DNA from 4 places in the Mesorhizobium sp. WSM4846 genome. Region 4 is predicted to be linked to each of the others. Evidence: predicted binding sites of a transcription regulator. Region 4 holds the regulator's gene; each other region holds the start of a gene.

Region 1 (5,191 bases), on a different contig from region 4:
CTTTCCAGTTCGGCCTGGGGCCCGAGGCCCGATTCCGTCGGTTCGTCGGGATAGTTGTATTGGAGGTCACTGAGAGAGAAGCTCAATTCGCCGGCAAAGTGCTGGGTTTGCGCCAGTGCCTGCGGATGCCGCCGGAACAGCCGCGCCATCTCCATTGGCGGCTTCAAATGGCGCTCGGCATTGGCCGCCAGTTCCAGCCCGGCTTCGGCAACAGGCACGTTGAGGCGGATCGCCGTCAGCACGTCCTGCAACCGGCGCCGTTCGGACGTATGGTAAAGAACGTCGTTGGTCGCCATCAGCGGAATGCCTGATGCCTCGGCCATGGCAGCCGCCTGCTCGATACGGTAGCGGTCGTTGCCGTGATAATCCGGCGAAACGGCAAGCCGCAGGGTCTTGCCGAAGCGATCTTTCAGGCGGCTGATCAGCCTGAGGTGATCCTCGGCCGGCGTCGACAGATCGGGCAGGATCGCCAGCGACATGCGATCGCCCCATTCGAAAAGGTCGTCGCGATAGAGCAGCGGTGCGCCCTTTTCGCTGTCGTCGCGCATATTGGCCTGCGTCAGCATGCGGCACAGATGGCCCCAGCCCTTGCGGTCCTGCGGATAGGCGAGAACGTCGGGCGTGCCATCGCAAAAAACCAGGCGGCAGCCGGGATGACAGGAAAGACCTTCCACCTTGGCCTGCTGCCAGGCGCGCACGACGCCAGCCACCGTGTTGCGGTCGGCAAGCCCGATCGACGAAAAGCCCAAAAACTTTGCCGCGACCACCAGCTCCTCCGGTTTCGAGGCGCCGCGCAGGAACGAGAAATTCGACTGGATGCCGAATTCGGCATAGGGGACGACCGCCAGCGCATTCATGCGAAGACCCCATGCATGAACCAGCGCGGCGCCGCCTGCGAGGCGCCGTAGAGACCCTGGCGATAAAGCCAGTAACGGCGGCCGTCGCTATCCTCGATGCGGAAATAATCCCGGGTCGCTTCCTGCCCCGCTGCCTCCCGCCACCATTCCGGGGCGATGCGTTCCGGCCCTTCGGCGCGCGCCACCCGGTAGAGCGCGCGCCGCCAGCGGAAGTTCAGCGGCGGTCCTTCAGGCATTTCGGTGGCCGGCACCTCGATCGGTTCGGGCGAACGGAACAGCCGGATCGGCCGTTCCGGCCGCAAGACAGGCCTGGAAGTGTCTTGTATCTTGTCCGGCTGCTTCGGCGCAGAGACCCTTTGCGGCGCCTCCGCATAGGGAAGCATGGCGACGACGCGCTCGGGCAGATGACTCTCGACGGCGACCGGTTTCAAAACCGCGCTGTCGCCGAGCCGGGCGCGGATGCGGTCGGCGAAAAGCGCGATGTCGGCGCCGTCGTCGCGCGTCTCGCCGGTCAGATCCGCCTGCTGCATGTCGAAGGCCGCGGCCGACAGCACCGAGAGGCGCACGAGATCGAAGCCATAGCCGGCATCGATGTCCTGTTCGAGCGCGGCAAGCCTCTCGTGGAACAATTTCTGGATCAGCAACGGCTCGCGCAACGGCCGCGAGGTGCCGACGGCGATGCGGCTGACGGCGCCGTCGACGCGGAAAAGCAGCAGCGCCAGCCTTCTTGCGCCCTCGCCGCGGCGCTCGAGGTCCGCCTTCAATGTCGTCGCCAGCATTTTCACCAGCCGCTCTATTTCGTCGGTCAGCATGATCGGTTCGGCGAGATGGCGTTCGACCGAAAGCGGCGCCACCGGCAGGCGCGGCGACACCGCCTCGTCGAGGCGGCCGAGCGCCTGGTCGAGACGCAAAAGCAGCGATCTGCCGAAGCGGCGGGCGAGCGGCGCGCGCGGTGCTGCCATGACGGCGCCCGCCGTGCGCAGGCCGACGCTTTCCAGGCTGGCGCGGATGTCAGGCTCGATGCGCAGCGCCGTCAGCGGCAAGGGTGCGAGAAGCGCCTCCTCCTCGCCACCGGGGACGATGCGATCACCAGAAAACCGCGCTGCCGCCCAGGCTGCACCTGGTGTGGCGGCAAGGCCGGCGCGGACATCGAAACCCTGATGGAAAAAGCGCGACAGGATGTCGTCCAGCATCGCCCGTTCGCCGCCGAAAAGATGGGTGCAGCCGGTGACGTCGAGGAACAGGCCATCGGCTGCGTCGATCGCCACCAGCGGGGTGTAGCGGTCGCACCAGTCGGCGAGGCTTTCGAGCAGGCGGCGGTCGGCCTCGGGATCGGCTTCCACGACGTCGATCGACGGATGCATGGCGCGCGCGTCGGCTATGCCCATGCCGCGCTTCAGATGAAGCGCCTCAGCCCGCTCGTCGAGGGCGGCGATGCGCTGCGCGTTCGCCTGGCGATGGCTGATCACCAGCGGCAGGTGATCCGACGGCCGCGAACGCCAGGACCGCCCCAGACGCTGGCGCAGGATCCTTTCCGCGGCGAGATGCGGAAACCACAGGGACAGGATTCGCTGCCCGTTCTTGCCGTCTTTCCCCGGCCCTTCTTTCCTCGAAACTGCGTTCATCGGGGTTCCACTCCAGTGTGAATTGTCCTGGCAAGGCGGTGCGGCTCTTGCCGATGCTGACGGTGAAGGCGGAACGGCCGATCGAGCCGGCGAGCGGCCCGGCGATCGTCTGGCGTGGTGCCGACGGCGCCGCCGACAGGACGAGGCGGACGGGTGCCGCCGTCGGCTCGGGTTCGCCGGCCTGGCGCAGCAAAAACACCGGCCCGCCGGCGCTCTGTGCCCGGGCGTGCAGCCGCCGCGTCGCGGTGAGGTCCAGCCGCTGCGGACTGCCGCGGATTTCGAGGATGACGGCGGCGAGCGCCGTCATCCGGGCGGCCTCCTCGGCGGTCCACAGCGCATCGAGGAGCCTTGGCGCCTCGGAAAACAGCAATTGCTCCGGCTCGATGCCGAAAAGGCGATGAAGTCCTGTGGCATAGGGGAAGCCGGCCTCGCGGAAGATTTCCGCGGTGCCGATCCACAGGACCGGCAGTCGCGGCCCCTGTTTGAGGATCAGGCTGACGAGCGACAGGGCGAAGCCGGCGACGGCCCCGGCATCGCGGGTCGCGGCGCCATGGATCTCGCTCAGCGCCGCCTTCGGCAGGCCGCCGCCGAGCGCAGTATCGAGATCTTCGGCGCCGGTGCGCAGAAACGCATCGGGCGGCGCCACGGCGAGGCCGCGGCGGACGATTGTCAGATTTTTGGGCGTGATTTTTTTGGGCGTGACATCAGCTGTTGGATTCCGGGGCGCATCAACGGGGGCTGCGGCCGGCGCCTGCAGGCGCTCGGGCAGCGTTCCCTCGATCTTCGCGATCTGGCGGCGCAGGGCAAAAACAGTCTCCCGCGCCACGGCGCTTGTCGCCATGACGGTCAGCTTCCACTCACAATTGTTCCTGTTATGTTCTAATAGATTCCAGAGGGCGGCCGAAGAGTCAAGCGGAGTCATGGGGAATTTATTCCTGTCAGCGAAAGGCGGCAACCCGGCCAATTGCCGAGTCCGGCGCGAAAGCCTATATGCCGGGATCAGAAGGACAAAGCATGGCCCGCATCTACAAAACCCGTACCTGGCACGACGAGCTTTCGCCGTCGATGGAGGAAATGGAGTTCCTGGCGCTAGAAGCTTACGCCCATCTGCCGGAGGAGTTTCGCAAGCTGACCGGCGAGATCGTCATCCAGATCGCCGAATTCCCGACCGACGAAATCATGGACGACCTGTCGCTGGAAACGCCTTTCGACCTGCTCGGCCTGTTCGAGGGGCGCGGCATCGCCGAGCGCTGGAATCCGCAGACCGGCGAGGGGCCGAACCGCGTCACGCTCTACCGCCGCGCCATCCTCGACTACTGGGCCGAGAACGAGGAGACGCTGGGCGATATCGTCACCCATGTGCTGATCCACGAGATCGGCCACCATTTCGGCCTGTCGGACGATGATATGGAGCGGATCGAAGAGGCGGCCGAGTAAAGGGATCGACGTCTCATTCCTTCGCGGCCCCCCTCTGTCCTGCCGGACATCTCCCCCTCAAGGGGGGAGACTGGCAGCTTTGGCCCGCACCGCACACCCTGCAACTCTGAAGATTGGCGAAAGCCGATGCGACATCCGATCTCCCCCCTTGAGGGGGGAGATGTCCGGCAGGACAGAGGGGGGTGCTGGCCCGCCGACATCTGGAAGATGTTTATGCTCGATGCGATGTCACCAATCGCTGAGCTTGGTGCCAGGGCCGTATTCCTGGCCCTCGACATCCTTCACCACGGCCTGGCCGCAGCGCATGACCTTGGTCTGCTTGTCGTAGGAATAGGTTGGCGAGCCGAACAGGTGCCAGCCCTTGTTCAGCGCCGCCGTCACCTTGTGGCAGAAGCTGGAATCGTCCGGGCCGGACAGAAAGCGGTAGAGTTTCATTTTTCATTCCTGTGATAAGTTGCCAATCATGCCGCGCTGGCGGCCGCCTTCGCCAGCAGTTTCTCGGCCTGCGCCAGATGCAGCCGCTCGAGCATTTTTCCGTTCAGCGCAATGACTTGCCTGCCGGCATTTTCGGCAAGCGCGAAGGCCTCCTTGACCGCACGCGCCTCGGCCACGGCTTCGGCAGATGGTGCAAAGGCGCGGTTTGCGGCATCGATCTGGGCCGGGTGGATCAGCGACTTGCCGTCGAACCCCATGGCGGCTGCTTCCGTGCATTCGCGCGCAAAAGCGTCCAGATCACGAAAATCGTTGAAGACACCGTCGAGCAGGTCGAGGCCACCGGCGCGTGCTGCGAGCACCATCTGCATCAGCCATGGCGTGAGATAGCGCCGGTCGGGCGTAGCGAGAATGCCGGTGTCCTTGACCAGGTCGTTCGTTCCGGCAACGAAACAGACCAGCCGCGAGGCCGGATCGCGGCAAAGCTCGGCAATCGGGCCGATGTTGAGCAGCGCCTTGGGCGTCTCGATCATCGCCCACAGCTTCACCGCGTCGGGTGAAAAATTGTCGTCGAGGACGTCGCCGGCTTCCAGGACGTCGCGCGGCGTGTCGACCTTGGGCAGCAGGATGGCGTCGGGCTCGCAGCTTGCCGCCGCCAGCAAGTCCTTGGCGCCCCATTCGCTGGAGAGCGGGTTGATGCGCACGACCATTTCGCAGCGCAGGTTTGCGCGGTGAGCGAAAATATCAGCCAGTTTTTCGCGCGCAAAAACCTTATCGGCCGGGGCGACGGCATCTTCGAGATCGATGATGACGGCATCGCAGGCCAGCGACGAGATCTTG
Region 2 (5,191 bases), on a different contig from region 4:
AGGTAAGCTGCCGGTAACGATTGCGCCCTTTCAAGGATATGCGCAAAAGCGTCACAATTCCAAGCGGTTTGTGCAGTGCGGCATCAATTAATGCTGCACGGCGGGCTAAAAATGCTGCGCAGCAATGGGCCGGCTGTATCCACCACGATGCGCAACCTGCTTGCGGCGCATGGCCGGTATGCCCATTTCCGGTTTGACTTGGATCATTGAAAGGGCAAGAAAAGCCCTGACGATACAAACTGCGATACCAAAACCTCGATACCTCGAAGTGTGGAGAAGAACATGTCCGCTGCCATCGTTGTCGCCAGTGCGGCGCGCACGCCCGTCGGTTCCTTCAACGGCGCCTTCGCCGCCACGCCGGCGCATGAGCTTGGTGCCGTCGTCATCAAGGAGTTGCTGTCCCGTGCCGGTGTCGAGCCGGCGGAAGTCGACGAGGTCATCCTCGGCCAGGTGCTGACCGCGGCTCAGGGCCAGAACCCCGCCCGCCAGGCATCTATCGAAGCCGGCCTGCCAAAGGAAACCACCGCCTGGGGCCTCAACCAGGTTTGCGGCTCAGGTCTGCGCGCTATTGCTCTCGGTATGCAGCAGATCGCGACAGGCGATGCCAAGGTGATCGTCGCCGGCGGGCAGGAATCGATGTCGCTGGCCCCGCACGCTCAACACCTGCGTGCCGGCGTCAAGATGGGCGACTACAAGATGATCGACATCATGATCAAGGATGGGCTGTGGGATGCCTTCAATGGCTACCACATGGGCAACACGGCCGAAAACGTCGCTCGCCAGTTCCAGATTACCCGCGAGGACCAGGACCAGCTCGCATTGGCCTCCCAGAACAAGGCAGAGGCCGCGCAGAAGGCCGGCAAATTCAAGGACGAGATCGTGGCCTTCACCGTCAAGGGCAAGAAGGGCGACACCATTGTCGACCAGGACGAATATATCCGCCACGGCGCCACGATGGAGGCCATGACCAAGCTGAGACCGGCCTTCGACAAGGACGGCACGGTGACCGCCGCCAATGCCTCCGGCATCAATGACGGCGCCGCCGCCGTGCTGCTGATGACCGAAGCCGAAGCCGCAAAGCGCGGCATCACGCCGCTGGCGCGCATCGTGTCCTGGGCGACCGCGGGTGTCGATCCGCAGATCATGGGCACCGGGCCCATTCCCGCCTCGCGCAAGGCGCTGGCCAAGGCCGGCTGGTCGGTCGGCGATCTCGACCTGGTCGAGGCCAACGAAGCCTTCGCCGCCCAGGCCTGCGCCGTCAACAAGGACATGGGCTGGGATCCGTCGATCGTCAATGTCAATGGCGGCGCCATCGCCATCGGCCACCCGATCGGCGCCTCCGGCGCCCGCATCTTCAACACGCTAGTTTACGAGATGCGCCGCAGAAGTGCCAGGAAAGGTCTCGCCACGCTGTGCATCGGCGGCGGCATGGGGGTCGCCATGTGCGTGGAAGCGCTGTGAAGTCATCTGCAAAGCGCCGTGAGGACGGAGCGAGCAAGCCGTGAAACAGTCGGTGGCGAACAGGCTCCGCCGTTAGAGCGTTCCCCTTTCGCCGCCCGCCGATCGAGAAAAAGGGAGGATATTATGACAAAGGTAGCACTCGTCACCGGTGGGTCGCGCGGTATTGGCGCCGCGATTTCGATCGGCCTGAAAAACGCCGGCTATCATGTCGCCGCGAACTACGCCGGCAATGACGAAGCGGCGCAGAAATTCATCGCGATGACCGGCATTCCGGTCTACAAATGGTCGGTCGCCGACTACGATGCCTGCGCCGCCGGCATCAAGCAGGTCGAGGCCGATCTCGGCCCGGTTTCCGTTCTGGTCAACAATGCCGGCATCACCCGCGACGCCATGTTCCACAAGATGACGCGCGAGCAATGGAAAGAGGTCGTCGACACCAATCTTTCCGGCGCATTCAACATGACGCACCCGCTGTGGGTCGGCATGCGCGAACGCAAGTTCGGCCGCGTCATCACCATCTCCTCGATCAATGGCCAGAAAGGCCAGACCGGCCAGGTCAATTATTCGGCGTCGAAGGCCGGCGATATCGGCTTCACCAAGGCGCTCGCCCAGGAAGGGGCGCGGGTCGGCATCACCGTCAATGTCATCTGCCCCGGCTACATCGCCACCGAGATGGTCAGGGCGATGGACGAGAAGGTGCTCAATGAGCGCGTCATCCCGCAGATCCCGGTCGGCCGCCTCGGCGAGCCGGAAGAGATCGCACGCTGCGTCGTCTTCCTGGCTTCCGACGATGCCGGTTTCATCACCGGCTCGACCATATCAGCCAATGGCGGCCAGTATATCACCTGAGGCGTCATGTCACCTGAGGCGTCGGCCTGTTGCCGGGGACTGTTGCAGCCCGCTGCGGCAGCGCTATGCCATGGGAGAGGCTTGAACCAGGCCGTTTTGCATTGCTGGCAGCCTGGTCAGCGACTGCGCCGACCGATGGGCGTGACGCCGATTTGTGCCGAAGCGGCACGCAAAGGTTAACGGCGGCCGTGCGGCCTGTGCAAAACCCTGTTCCCCGCCTGTGGATAACAGGTGGAATACCTGTTCACGATACTACATATGGGGGTGAACAAACCGGGAAACATGCTCCGGCGCCGATTCGTCGCCGTTTCGTTCCGGCTTTGAGCGCAGAGTTAAACGACAAAGGCTGAAAAACATCCCAAATGGTTAAGGCGCGTTAGGAAAGATTAATTATTTCAAAATGTTGGATGACGCCGGCCGACCTGCGTCGATCGTTCAGCGGCAAAGGTTAACGGCGACGTCAGCCCTGCATGAAACGGGCCAGTTCGGCGATTCAGCATGTGGTGAGACTCGCAGGCGAGAAATCCAGATGTAGCCGTGAACAAACCCTGAATCTGCGCGAGTCAGCGATTCGTAGCCGATTCGTTCCAGACTCGTTCCAACTGTTAAATCGGAACGGCGGAACGGCATTTCGACGCCGACGGAAGGCTTCGAGCTGCCATCGGAATATTCTGCTTTCGCTTCACGCCCAAAATCCCTATGTGTCGGCTGTCACCCGCGCCACCACGGGGCGCGCTCCCGACAACGCGAGGCAGAGAGCCTTAATTTCCAGGTCGATGAACATCCAGCCGAAACACACTGAGCCACTGATCCTGTCAGGCCGCGACGTGACCGCTGTGCTCGGGCCGACCAACACCGGCAAGACCCATCTCGCCATCGAGCGCATGGTGGCGCATGAAAGCGGCATTATCGGCCTGCCGCTCAGGCTGCTCGCCCGCGAGGTCTATTCACGCGTCTGCGAGAAGGTCGGCGCTCACAAGGTGGCGCTCATCACCGGTGAGGAGAAGATCCAGCCCGATGGCGCCAGATATTCGGTCTGTACCGTCGAAGCCATGCCGCGCGAGACTGACGCCGCTTTCGTCGCCGTCGACGAGGTCCAGCTGGCCGGCGATCTCGAGCGCGGCCACATCTTCACCGACCGCATCCTGCATCTGCGCGGCCGCCAGGAGACGCTGCTGCTCGGCGCAGCGACCATGCACGGCATCCTCCAGCGTCTGCTGAAGGGGGTGTCGGTGGTGACGCGGCCACGGCTGTCGCATCTCGCCTATGCCGGCTCCAAGAAGCTGACCCGCCTGCCGCGACGTACGGCGATCGTCGCCTTCTCCGCCGACGAGGTCTATGCCATCGCCGAACTGATCCGCCGCCAGCAGGGCGGTGCGGCAGTCGTGCTCGGCGCGCTATCGCCGCGCACCCGCAACGCGCAGGTGGAGCTGTTCCAGTCGGGTGATGTCGATTATCTGATTGCCACCGATGCGATCGGCATGGGCCTCAACCTCGATCTCGATCACGTCGCCTTCGCCCAGAACCGCAAGTTCGACGGCTACCAGTATCGCAACCTGACGGCGGCCGAGCTCGGCCAGATCGCCGGCCGCGCCGGCCGCCACTTGCGCGACGGAACTTTTGGCGTCACCGGCCAGGTCGATCCACTGGACGAGGAACTGGTCAAGAAGATCGAAGCGCATGATTTCGACCCGGTGAAGGTGCTGCAATGGCGCACCGCGCGTTTCGATTTCGCCAACCTCGACGCGCTGAAGCGCTCGATCGAGACCAACGCGCCGGTTGAAGGCCTGACGCGCGCGCTGCCGGCGGTCGATGCGCAGGCGCTCGAACATCTGTCCCGCGACGAGGACATCCGGACGCTTGCCACCGACGCCAGGCGCGTGGCGCTGTTGTGGGAGGCCTGCGCCCTTCCCGATTACAGGAAGATCGCCCCGGCTCAGCATGCCGACCTGATCGCCTCGATCTACATGGACCTTGCCAGGCATGGCCATGTCGATGAGAATTACATGGCCGAGCAGGTGCGCCGCGCCGACACCACCGAGGGCGACATCGACACGCTGTCGCACCGGATCGCCCAGATCCGCACCTGGACTTTCGTTTCCAACCGGCCCGGCTGGCTGGCCGATCAGGCACACTGGCAGGAAAAGACGCGCGAAATCGAAGACAGATTGTCGGATGCGCTGCATGAGCGGTTGACGAAACGCTTCGTAGACCGCAGGACTTCCGTCCTCATGCGGCGCCTTAGAGAAAATACCATGCCTGAAGCCGAAATCAGTCCAACCGGAACCGTCCTCGTCGAAGGCCATCATGTCGGCGAGTTGCAGGGGTTCCGCTTCACCGCGGACCAAAGCGCCGGCGGCGAGGACGCCAAGGCGGTGCGCACAGCAGCCCAGAAGGCGCTTGCAGCCGAATTCGAGGCGCGGGCCGAACGCTTCGGCGCCTCGGCCAATGGCGACATCGCGCTCGGCTCCGATGGCACGCTGCGCTGGATCGGCGCGCCGATCGGCACGCTGGTCGCAGGCGACGAGCCGTTGAAGCCGCGCCTGGTGCTGCTGGCCGACGAGCAGCTCACCGGTCCCGCCCGCGACAAGGTCGCGGCGCGCGCCGAGCGCTTCGTCAATTTCCAGATCGAGTCGCTGCTGAAGCCGCTGGTCGACCTCAAGAACGCCGAGCAGATCACCGGCATCGGCCGCGGCATCGCCTTCCAGCTCGTCGAGAATTTCGGGCTCATCAACCGCCGCGACATCGCCGAGGAGATGAAGTCGCTCGACCAGGAGGGCCGCGCCGCCCTGCGCCGGCTCGGCGTGCGCTTCGGCGCCTACCACGTCTTCGTGCCGGCGCTGATCAAGCCGGCTCCGGCCGGACTGGTGACGCTGTTGTG
Region 3 (5,191 bases), on a different contig from region 4:
TCTGGCTGGCGTCGAGCGGCCGGTCGGCGAATTCGGCCACCGCCAGCCCGTCGGCGAGCTTCAGCGCGGTCTCGATGGAATCGGCAAGCCGCGTCGCCAGATCGCCGCGCACGACGATGCGGTCGACGACGACGTCGAGGTCATGCTTGTACTTCTTGTCCAGCGCCGGCACGTCGGCGATTTCGTAAAAGACACCGTCGACCTTGACGCGCTGAAAACCCTTTTTCTGCAGCTCCAGCAGTTCCTTGCGGTATTCGCCTTTGCGGCCTCGCACCATCGGCGCCAGGATGAACAGACGCGTGCCTTCCTCGACCGCCAGCACGCGGTCGACCATCTGCGACACCGTCTGGCTCTCGATCGGCAGGCCGGTGGCCGGCGAATAGGGGATGCCGACGCGCGCGAACAGCAGCCGCATGTAGTCGTAGATCTCGGTGACGGTGCCAACCGTCGAGCGCGGGTTCTTCGACGTGGTCTTCTGCTCGATGGAGATGGCCGGCGACAAGCCGTCGATCTGGTCGACATCAGGCTTCTGCATCATTTCGAGGAACTGCCGCGCATAGGCCGACAGGCTCTCGACGTAGCGGCGCTGGCCCTCGGCATAGATGGTGTCGAAGGCGAGCGACGACTTGCCTGACCCCGACAGCCCGGTCATGACGATCAGGCTGTCACGCGGCAGGTCGAGATCGACATTCTTCAGATTGTGTTCGCGCGCCCCGCGAATGGAAAGATATTTATGGTCGGCCATCGCCGGTCGCCGCCTCAGATCTGGAATCTCGTGGGATGGCGGGTTGTCCCAGCCATCCCCTATGTAGGTAATTTCGCCACCGTTTCGAGAGAACTCTCGACCAAGCCTTTAACCGTCTTTCGCGCGGGCGAGCAAGCGGAAAGAACAAAGGCCGAACACGCTCCTGACAAATGCGTTCATGTAATCCACAGCCGACGTCGCGCTGCTCAAAACGGATGCAAAGTTCGGATTCGCCACACAAGCGATCACGTTTTTGGTAAATCGGCTATCCAACTGTTGACGTCTCGGACTCAGGGGGGCAGACTCCAAACGTCAACCGAAGCCGACCGTCTTTCGATGGCCTCGCCGCCCCAAGGCGGCCTGCGAGACGCCGCAGGCTTTGCGATATGCGCTTCGGACGACACCAGTCGCAATGGACAGAAAAGGAGAGCAAAGGAATGACTCCACCGGACAGTCCCTTGAGGCTCCACGTGTCGCTGGAGCCCCGGCAGGCATAAGTGCCAGGGCTAGGCGTTTTGCGCCGCCCGACAAACCGTGACCTGCCGATCCCATTAAAATCAGAGACTACTAGTCGGATCGTCGGCTGAATGCCGCGAAGCATCCGAAATCAAAAGCCGGCAGTGTACTCCCGGCAAGTTTGGATTTCAGATCCAAAAAAGCCCCGACCGTTTGCGGAAGCAGCGGCGGGGCTGTTCGTTTCAGAGCCGCAGCGATGAAGGCCGATGGAGGTGTCCTATCACCGGGGGGCCTTCATCGAGCCCGCGCCGACATCGAAGGTTATGCTGCCGGAAATCCAGACATCGGTATCGCCGATCTTGAACTGGCCGTTGCTGGACACGGCCTCGTCGGGTTCGGCACCGGCTTGGCGATGCGATAGTCGTTGGTCACACCGGGCAGCGTGCCGTTCTGCGAAGGCGGTGAACTGTCTTCGGCGAACGCCGCGCCGGAGGTCATCGCCGCGACGGCGATACCGATAATCAGCCGGTTCAAGCAAATGCGTGAGATCTCAGACATCGGCGGACTGTATCGCCGCACTCTGGCCGAAGCAAGACCGGTGGCGATCAAACTGGCCGAACGGCTTGGCGGCTTTCGCTCTTTGGCGCTTTCAAGCCGCCTGTTTGCGCGTGTCAAAAACATGGTCGACAAGGCCCCATGTCTTTGCGTCCGCGGCGGTCATGAAATGATCGCGGTCGAGCGTGCGTTCGACTTCTTCGAACGTGCGACCACAGTGGTGCGCGTAAAGCTCGGTCATGCGCCGCTTGGTCCTGAGGATGCCTTCGGCGTGGCGCTGGATATCGGAGGCCTGGCCCTGGAAACCGCCTGACGGCTGGTGCAGCAGGATGCTGGCGTTGGGCAGCGCGATGCGTCGCCCCGGTGTGCCGGCCATCAGCAGGAACGAGGCCATCGAGGCGGCAAAGCCCATGCAGACGGTGGATACCGGACTGCTTATATACTGCATCGTGTCGTAGATGGCGAAACCGCTGGTCACCACGCCGCCCGGCGAATTGATGTAGAGGGAAATCTCCTTATCGGGATTGTCGGATTCCAGCGACAGGAGTTGGGCACAGACCAGCGCCGACACATTGTCGTCGATCGGACCGTTGATGAAGACGATGCGCTCGCGCAGCAGCCGCGAAAAAATGTCGAAGGCGCGTTCGCCGCGGCTCGACTGCTCGATCACCATCGGCACCAGATTGGCAAAACCGCTCATCGCTTTTTCTCCGTTGTGCTGCTCAGGCCGCGCGCAGGGAGAGGCGAGGCGTGTTTGCGGCTATGGTCTGTCTGGGGCTGTGTGCGTTGAGCGAAAGCCTGCAACCGGCGCCGGCAATTGCAGGCGTGGCTACTCGCGCAAATCCGTTGTGGACGATGCGCAGATGGGTGCCGCCCGACACAGTGCGGTCGAGCGTGAAGGTGACGATACTGTCCAGCGGCCTGGTGAGCGGATCCGCTGTATTGCCAGGCGCCGGCCGCTCCCGCCAGGAGTAACGCAGCAGGCGTTCGGGCTCGGCGTCCAGGATTTCGCACTCGATCGGTGCATCCGGCCTGGCAAAGGCAAAGCGGCCGCCGATCTCCGGCTTGATGTCGTTCGGCATCATCCAGGCCGCGAGCAGGTCCGGCACAGTGAGCGCCCGCCACACTTTTTCCGGCGGCTCTGGAAGCTCGCACTCGAACTCGATTGAATCTGCGGTCATGTCTGAATGCTGTTTTGCCGTCATTGGTCCATATCCTTCAAAACCGCCTTGAGCCGTTCGATACGCTCGGGCCAGAACGCACGGTAGCGCTCGATCCAGCCGAGCAGTGGGTCAAGCCCTTGCGGATCGGCGCGATAATAGGCGTTGCGGCCGGCTCGCCGCTCGGCCACCAGGCCGGCGCCGCGCAGCACTGCGAGATGCTGCGACACGGCCGGTTGCGACACGCTCAGGCCGCTGCGCAGTTCCGATACCGTCATCTCGCCGGCGGCGAGCCGTTCGTAGACGGCGCGGCGCGTCGGGTCGGCAAGCGCTCGAAAAATCTCGGCTTCGATCATGCCGGAAGCATAAGTCTACGCTTATTGATTTGGCAAGCAGTCTTTTCGCGCCCATATGGAACGGTACGGCGGAACCCATCGATTGCTGACATTCCTTGACAAAACGGATTGATGGTTATAGAACGAAAAGAGAACAAAAACCTTGTGGGAAAAGCCAGCCACGGCAGGCGGGGAATGTCCGCAGTCTATAAGGTGAGAGCGAGAAAATTTGTTTCGGATGAGCGCGGAGAAGTATCATGGCGGGTAGCGTCAACAAGGTCATTCTGGTGGGCAATCTCGGGGCGGACCCGGAAATCCGCCGTTTGAATTCGGGTGAGCCGGTCGTCAATATCCGCGTCGCCACGTCGGAAAGCTGGCGCGACAAGACTTCCGGCGAGCGCAAGGAAAAGACCGAGTGGCACAATGTCGTGATCTTCAACGAGCAGCTCGCCAAGGTCGCCGAGCAGTATCTGAAGAAGGGTGCCAAGGTTTATGTCGAGGGCCAGTTGCAGACGCGCAAATGGCAGGACCAGACCGGCAATGACCGCTACACGACCGAAATCGTGCTGCAGAAATTCCGTGGGGAACTGCAGATGCTCGACGCACGCGGGCAGGGCGAGGGCGGTCAGGTCGGCAGCTATGCCGGTGGCGGCAGCAGCCGCGGTTCCGATTTCGGCCAGTCCGGCCCGGGCGAGAGTCTCAATCGCGGCGGCGGCGGCAACAAGGGTGGCGGCGGTTCGTCGCGCGAACTCGACGACGAAATTCCGTTCTGATCGCTTGGAGCGAGCGGCTCTGCGCGAGCTGACAGCCAGCTATTTGAGGCCACGCATTGGCGTCCCGAAAATCTGTCTTGGATTTTCGGGACGTTGTGCGTTTGAGCGGTGTGCGGTGAAAGGACGTATCAGGTGAAAGCACGCGTCAAATGGGTCGAAGAGCGCACTTTCGTCGGCGAGTCCGGCAGCGGTCACAAGGTGGTGCTGGGAACCGCGTTCGGACCGGACGGCAAGACGCCGGGGCCGAGCCCGATGGAACTGGTGCTGCTCGGCACTGGCGGCTGCTCGGCCTATGATGTCGTCCACATTCTCGAAAAGGGCCGCGAGGCGGTCGAAGACTGCGTGGTTGAACTCGACGCCGACCGGGCGGAGAAGGAGCCGCGGGTGTTCACCCGCATCCATATGCATTTCATCGTCAAGGGCCGCGCGCTTGCGCATAACAAGGTCAGGCGGGCGATCGACCTGTCGATCGAAAAATACTGCTCGGCCTCGGCAATGATGGCCAAGACCGCCGAGATCACCCACGACTTCGAAGTTATTGATACGACGGCGAAGTAGGATAGCGTCCAGTGGCGTTGCGCGAGATGGACAACGAAAATGACGGCCTCGGCAATCAAGCGCGAGGCCGCTTTCATTTTCATGCCGCCATCAGCGCCTTGACGCCGTCGGCGACGAACTGCACGGCAAGCGCCGCCAGGATGACACCGAGCAGCCGGGTCAGGATCGAGCGGCCGGTCTGGCCAAGGATGCGGTCGATGCGTTCGGCCAGCACGAACACCAGATAGGTGATGACAAGGCAGATCGCGATGATGCCGACAAGGGCTGCCTGCGCGCCCAAACCTGGAAACGAGCCGGACAGCAGGACTGTCGCTGAAATTGCGCCCGGACCGGCGATCAGCGGGATCGCCAGCGGAAAGGCGGCGATGTTGTGGATCATGTCCTTGGTGATGGCGACGTCGCCGATCTTCTCCTTGCGGTCCTGCCGGCGCTCGAACACCATTTCGAAGGCGATGAAGAACAGCAGGAACCCGCCGGCGACGCGGAACGCCGGCAGCGTGATGCCGAACACCGACAGGATCGATGCGCCGGCGATTGCAAACAGCGCCATCACCAGGAAAGCGATGATCGAGGCACGCACGGAAACCTGGTTACGCTCCTCGCGGTTCA
Region 4 (5,191 bases):
CGCCGGTATCGGTGCCAGTGGCTTTTTCCTCGGCAGTCCAAAGATCGTCGTCTCCGAAGATGCACCGTTAACCGCACGCCTTTCTTCGTCGATCGAGAAGGCACGCGAAACCATCGCCGACCATATCAGGGACAGCATCGGTGGTGCCGAGGGGGAGATTGCCGCTGCGCTGATCGTCGGCGTGCGTGCCGGCATCCCCGAAGAGATAAACGAATCGATGCGGCGCACCGGCATCTACCACATCATCTCCATTTCCGGCCTGCACATGGCGCTTGTCGCCGGCACCGTCATGGGATTGCTGCGCAGCGCCTTTGCGCTGTTTCCCGACTTTTCGTCGCGCCGGCCGGTCAAGAAATATGCGGCTGCTGCCGCACTCGTCTCCATCGCTGCCTATCTGATTTTCTCCGGTATCGTGGTCGCGGCTGAACGCAGCTTCATCATGCTGGCGGTAATGCTTGTCGCCGTGCTGTTCGACCGGGCGGCACTCACCATGCGCAACCTGGCGATTTCGGCCATCGCCGTCATCGTCGTGTCGCCGCACGAGGTGGTCGGCCCAAGCTTCCAGATGTCCTTCGCTGCGACTGCGGCTCTCGTGGGCGCCTATGCCAGTTGGTCCGACTTTCGTGCCGACAAGGCCAAGGCGCCGCGACAGCGACGGTCACCGGCCGCTTTCGTCACGCGCAAGCTCGTCGCTGGGGCAGGCACCATCGCAATGACCTCCATCATTGCCGGCAGCGCCACCGCGCTCTTCGCCATCTGGCACTTCCAGCGCGTCTCGCCGCTCAGCCTGTTCGCCAATCTGGCGGTCATGCCGATCGTCACGATCGTCATGTTCCTGGCCGTCCTCAGCGCCTTGGCAATGCCTTTCGGCCTCGACGGCCCTTTCCTCTACATGATGGGCAAGGGCCTGACGGCGATGATTGCAATTTCGGGATGGATCTCGGAGCGTTCGCCGGTCGATGCAGTCGGCCTGATTTCGTTGCAATCGGTTCTGCTGGTGACGGTCGCCCTGGTCATATCCACGATGGCGACGACGTGGCTGCGGCTTGCGGCACTTCCCTTTGCGCTCGCCGGCCTGCTGACGATTTCCGAGACGCGCACCCCCGACGTGCTGATCTCGGAGGATGCGCATCTGGTGGCACTGCCGATCGGCGGCGGCGAACTTGCCGTCAACCGGGTGCGTTCGAACGAATTCACCACCGACAACTGGAAACATGCGCTGGTTTCAACAACGATCGTCGAGCCGGAGACATTCGAAAAAGGAGATGTGCGGTTCGACATCGCCGATCCGGCCGACCTGCCGCCGGGAGCGCCTTTCACCTGCACTGCCGGCCTATGCCTGGCCCGGCATCCGTCCGGCGCGCTCATCGCGCTCGCCGACAACCGTAAAACCGCGCGGCCGGCCTGTGCCTTTGCGGATTTGATCGTCATCGACGATGCCACAGCCTATTACAAACCCTGCCGCAACCCGCTGGTTCTCGTCGTCACCAAACGGCAGCTCGCTCGCATGGGCAGTGCCGCCGTCTTCTTCGATCCGCTATCGGCGACGACGCCCGCAGAAATCCGTTTTGCCGTCAGACAGCCATATAGGCCTTGGCATGAGCAGCGGCGGTTTTCGCGCGAGGCGAGGGGCCTGCCGCCATACCGCAGGGCCGAGAAACCCAGGAAGCCTGCCGTTCAGTAACGCCGGATCAGTCCGACGAGCTTGCCCTGCACCTTGACCCGGTCCGGCCCGAAGATGCGCGTCTCGTAGGCCGGATTGGCGGCTTCCAGTGCGATCGAGGCACCTTTGCGGCGGAAACGCTTCAGCGTCGCTTCCTCCTCGTCGACCAGAGCGACAATGATCTCGCCAGGCTGGGCGGTGTCGGCGTTGCGGATGATGACCGTGTCGCCGTCGAAGATGCCGGCCTCGATCATCGAATCTCCCTTGACCTCCAGCGCGTAGTGCGTGCCGCCGGTGATCATGTCCGGTGGCACCGAGATCGAATGCGTCTGGTGCTGGATGGCGTCGATCGGCACACCGGCAGCGATGCGGCCCATCACCGGTATGGAGACAGTGGCAACGACGTCGTCGTCATTGCCGGCCGCACGCATGCGCGAAGGCGCCGGCTTGATCTGCCGTCCGAGGCCGCCCTGTCCAAGGCCGCCTTGCCCAAGGCTGCCTTGAATGACGCTCGGCGAGAATTTGCGCGCCGCATTGAGGCCCGGCGCGATCGAATCGGGCAGGCGCAGCACCTCCAGCGCGCGGGCGCGGTTGGGCAGGCGGCGAATGAAACCGCGTTCCTCCAGCGCCGTGATCAGCCGGTGGATCCCCGATTTGGAGGCGAGGTCGAGCGCTTCCTTCATCTCGTCGAACGAGGGCGGAATGCCGCTTTCCTTCAGCCGCTCGTGGATGAACATCAGCAGTTCATGTTGTTTGCGTGTCAGCATCGCGACCCCCAACAGAATCAGAAAAACAAACCCAGAACAAACACTATCTGTTCCAGTTGTGTTCCGCAACCATTTAAAGTTTAATGAATGTGTTGACGCTTTGTTCAGCGTAGCATCAGCACGCTGCAGGCGGTGCCCGCTGCGGCCGCGGGAGCGAATGGCTCGCGCACGACCAGTCCGTTGGCGTCGGCCAGCATTCTGAGCATCGAGGAATCCTGGATACTGAACGGCGTTGCCTCAAGCGTGCCGGCTTCTTCCTTCACCACCGCGCGTACATAGTCCTGTCTGAGATCGTTGGCCGGCATGGCGGCGCCAAGCCGCGCCTGACGCATGTCCTGGCGAAAAGCGCGGCCGCCGAGCCGCGCCAGCAGCGGCTTCAGAAAGAGTTGCGTGCAGACCAGGCTGGCCACCGGATTGCCGGGCAGGCCGATGCAGCGGATGTCGCCCAGCCGCCCGAACATCAGTGGCTTGCCGGGCCGCATGGCGATTTTCCAGAAATCGAGCGCCATGCCTTCACCGGTCAGCACGTCATGGACGAGGTCGTGGTCACCGACCGAGGCGCCGCCCAGCGTGACGATGATTTCGGCGCCTGCGTCGACGGCTTTCGTCACCAGCGCGGCGATCGCCTCCTTGCGGTCGGCGGCGATACCGAGATCGAGTGCGCTGGCGCCGACCAAGCGGGCCGCGGCGGCGACGCCATAGGCATTGGAGGAGATGATCTGGTCGGGGCCAAGGTCGCTGCCCGGCGGCAGCAATTCGTCGCCGGTAGCGATGATGGCGACCAGCGGCCGTTTCACCACGCTGACCTGCTGATGGTTGGCCGACGCCGCCAGCGACAATGCCGCCGGATCAAGCAGGCGGCCTTTCTCCAGCAGCAAGTCGCCCTTCGAGAAATCGAGCCCGAGGCGGCGGATGTTGCGGCCTTCAACCGTCGGCGCGGTCACTTCGATCATGCCGCCGCCGAGGTCGCGGACATTCTCCTGGATGACAATGGTGTCGGCGCCTGCGGGAAGCGGCGCGCCGGTGAAGATGCGCACGGCCTGCGCCGGGCCGACTGTCCCGGCAAAGCCGCGTCCGGCCGGCGCCATGCCGATCACCGAAAGTCTCGCGGGCACGGACGCGACATCGTCGGCCCGCACGGCATAGCCGTCCATGGCCGACGCGTTGAATGGCGGCTGGGTGCGGAGCGCCATGAGCGGCCCCGCCAGCACGCGGTCGGCGGCGTCCATCAGGGCGACGCTTTCAGCCTGCAAGGGCGCAGCATCCGCAAGCAGGCGCTCGAGCGCCTCGGCGACCGCAAGCAGCGCCATTATTGGCCTGCCCCCTGGGCATCCGCCTTGTAGTCGCCGGATTTGCCGCCGGTCTTTTCCACCAGCCTGATGCCGGAGATCGCCATGCCGCGATCGACCGCCTTGGCCATATCATAGATGGTCAGGCAGGCGACCGAGACGGCGGTCAGCGCTTCCATCTCGACGCCGGTCTTTCCGGTGACGCGGGCCAGCGCCGTGACCTTCAGGCCGGGCAGCTTCGCGTCCGGTTCGATGTCTACCGATATCTTGGTCAACAGCAGCGGATGGCAGAGCGGGATCAGCTCATGCGTCCTCTTGGCCGCCATGATGCCGGCGATGCGCGCCGTGCCCAGCACGTCGCCTTTCTTGGCATCGCCGTCGAGAATCATTTTCAGCGTTTCGGGCCGCATCGAGACAAGACCTTCGGCGATTGCCGTGCGGGTCGTCTCCGCCTTGTCGCCGACATCGACCATATTGGCTTCGCCTTCCGCGCCAAGATGGGTGAGGGCGGCCGACATCGTCAGGTCACCCTGGAGCGACGTGCGTCCGTTTGAACGCACAAAGTACATTCTAACGCTTTATATCTATGCATCATGCTCTCCGAACATCGATTCCGATTTTCGGGCAGATGCATTGGCGGGCGCCTTGCCCGTCAAAAGCAGGTGCGTCGCAGTGGCCACGTCCTGTTGCCGCATCAGGCTCTCGCCGACGAGGAAAGTGCAGATGTCGCTCCGTTCCAGCCTGCGGCAGTCCTGGTGCGAGAAAATACCGCTCTCGCTGACCAGCAGCCGGTCGGCCGGCACCATCGCCGCGAGCCGCTCCGATGTCTCGATGCTGGTTTCGAACGTCCGCAGATTGCGGTTGTTGATGCCGATCAGCCGCGACGACAGTTTCAGCGCGCGTTCCGTCTCGGCCTCGTCGTGCACCTCGACCAGCGCGTCCATGCCGAGCTCGAACGCCGTCGTTTCGAGTTCCCTGGCCACGGCGTCATCGACGCTCGCCATGATGATCAGGATGGCGTCCGCGCCCCACGCACGGGCCTCGAACACCTGGTAGGGCTCGAACAGAAAATCCTTGCGCAAAGCCGGCAACCTCACGGCGCTGCGCGCATCGGTGAGGAATTCAGGCGCCCCCTGGAAAGACGGCGCATCGGTCAGCACCGACAGGCAGGCAGCCCCACCTTCGGCATAGGCCGTGGCCAGCGCCGGCGGATCGAAATCGGCGCGGATCAGGCCCTTGGACGGGCTCGCCTTCTTGATCTCGGCGATCAGCGCGAAACTGCCGGATTTGCGTTTGGCTTCAAGGGCCGAGAGAAAGCCGCGTGGTGCGTCGGCAGCCTTTGCCCGCGCCTTGATTTCGGCAAGCGGCACCCGCGCCTTCGCCGCCGCGATCTCGTCGCGCTTGTAGGCTTCGATCTTGCGCAGGATATCAGACACGGCGCTATCCGTTCGAAATCTCGACCAGCCGGTCAA

What was found. Region 4 encodes LexA, which represses DNA repair genes until DNA is damaged. Its sites were predicted from a motif close to TGTTCNNNNTGTGTTCNG; they were not measured.
Region 1: AC0L15_RS30495 (ImuA family protein) is a predicted target of LexA. The motif match lies at 3,347-3,364, and genes of this name have one in related genera.
Region 2: AC0L15_RS23605 (helicase-related protein) is a predicted target of LexA. The motif match lies at 2,894-2,911, and genes of this name have one in related genera.
Region 3: AC0L15_RS18115 (single-stranded DNA-binding protein) is a predicted target of LexA. The motif match lies at 3,391-3,408, and genes of this name have one in related genera.

What each region holds. Positions count from the first base shown of each region.
Region 1 covers NZ_JBVVPZ010000059.1:29,194-34,384, forward strand. The annotation lists gene AC0L15_RS30485 (error-prone DNA polymerase) at 1-857, opposite strand, end outside; gene AC0L15_RS30490 (DUF6504 family protein) at 854-2,326, opposite strand; gene AC0L15_RS30495 (ImuA family protein) at 2,268-3,323, opposite strand; gene AC0L15_RS30500 (metallopeptidase family protein) at 3,497-3,919, shown strand; gene AC0L15_RS30505 (DUF1737 domain-containing protein) at 4,148-4,354, opposite strand; gene AC0L15_RS30510 (HpcH/HpaI aldolase/citrate lyase family protein) at 4,381-5,191, opposite strand, start outside.
Region 2 covers NZ_JBVVPZ010000032.1:61,333-66,523, forward strand. The annotation lists gene AC0L15_RS23595 (acetyl-CoA C-acetyltransferase) at 283-1,461, shown strand; gene phbB (acetoacetyl-CoA reductase) at 1,585-2,310, shown strand; gene AC0L15_RS23605 (helicase-related protein) at 3,087-5,191, shown strand, end outside.
Region 3 covers NZ_JBVVPZ010000020.1:61,759-66,949, reverse strand. The annotation lists gene uvrA (excinuclease ABC subunit UvrA) at 1-745, opposite strand, end outside; gene AC0L15_RS18135 (hypothetical protein) at 1,523-1,759, opposite strand; gene AC0L15_RS18130 (ATP-dependent Clp protease proteolytic subunit) at 1,851-2,456, opposite strand; gene AC0L15_RS18125 (SRPBCC family protein) at 2,479-2,961, opposite strand; gene AC0L15_RS18120 (ArsR/SmtB family transcription factor) at 2,958-3,272, opposite strand; gene AC0L15_RS18115 (single-stranded DNA-binding protein) at 3,509-4,024, shown strand; gene AC0L15_RS18110 (OsmC family protein) at 4,157-4,582, shown strand; gene AC0L15_RS18105 (MarC family protein) at 4,662-5,191, opposite strand, start outside.
Region 4 covers NZ_JBVVPZ010000015.1:14,003-19,193, forward strand. The annotation lists gene AC0L15_RS14800 (ComEC/Rec2 family competence protein) at 1-1,684, shown strand, start outside; gene lexA (transcriptional repressor LexA) at 1,678-2,430, opposite strand; gene AC0L15_RS14810 (molybdopterin molybdotransferase MoeA) at 2,535-3,740, opposite strand; gene moaC (cyclic pyranopterin monophosphate synthase MoaC) at 3,740-4,237, opposite strand; gene trpC (indole-3-glycerol phosphate synthase TrpC) at 4,304-5,155, opposite strand; gene trpD (anthranilate phosphoribosyltransferase) at 5,160-5,191, opposite strand, start outside.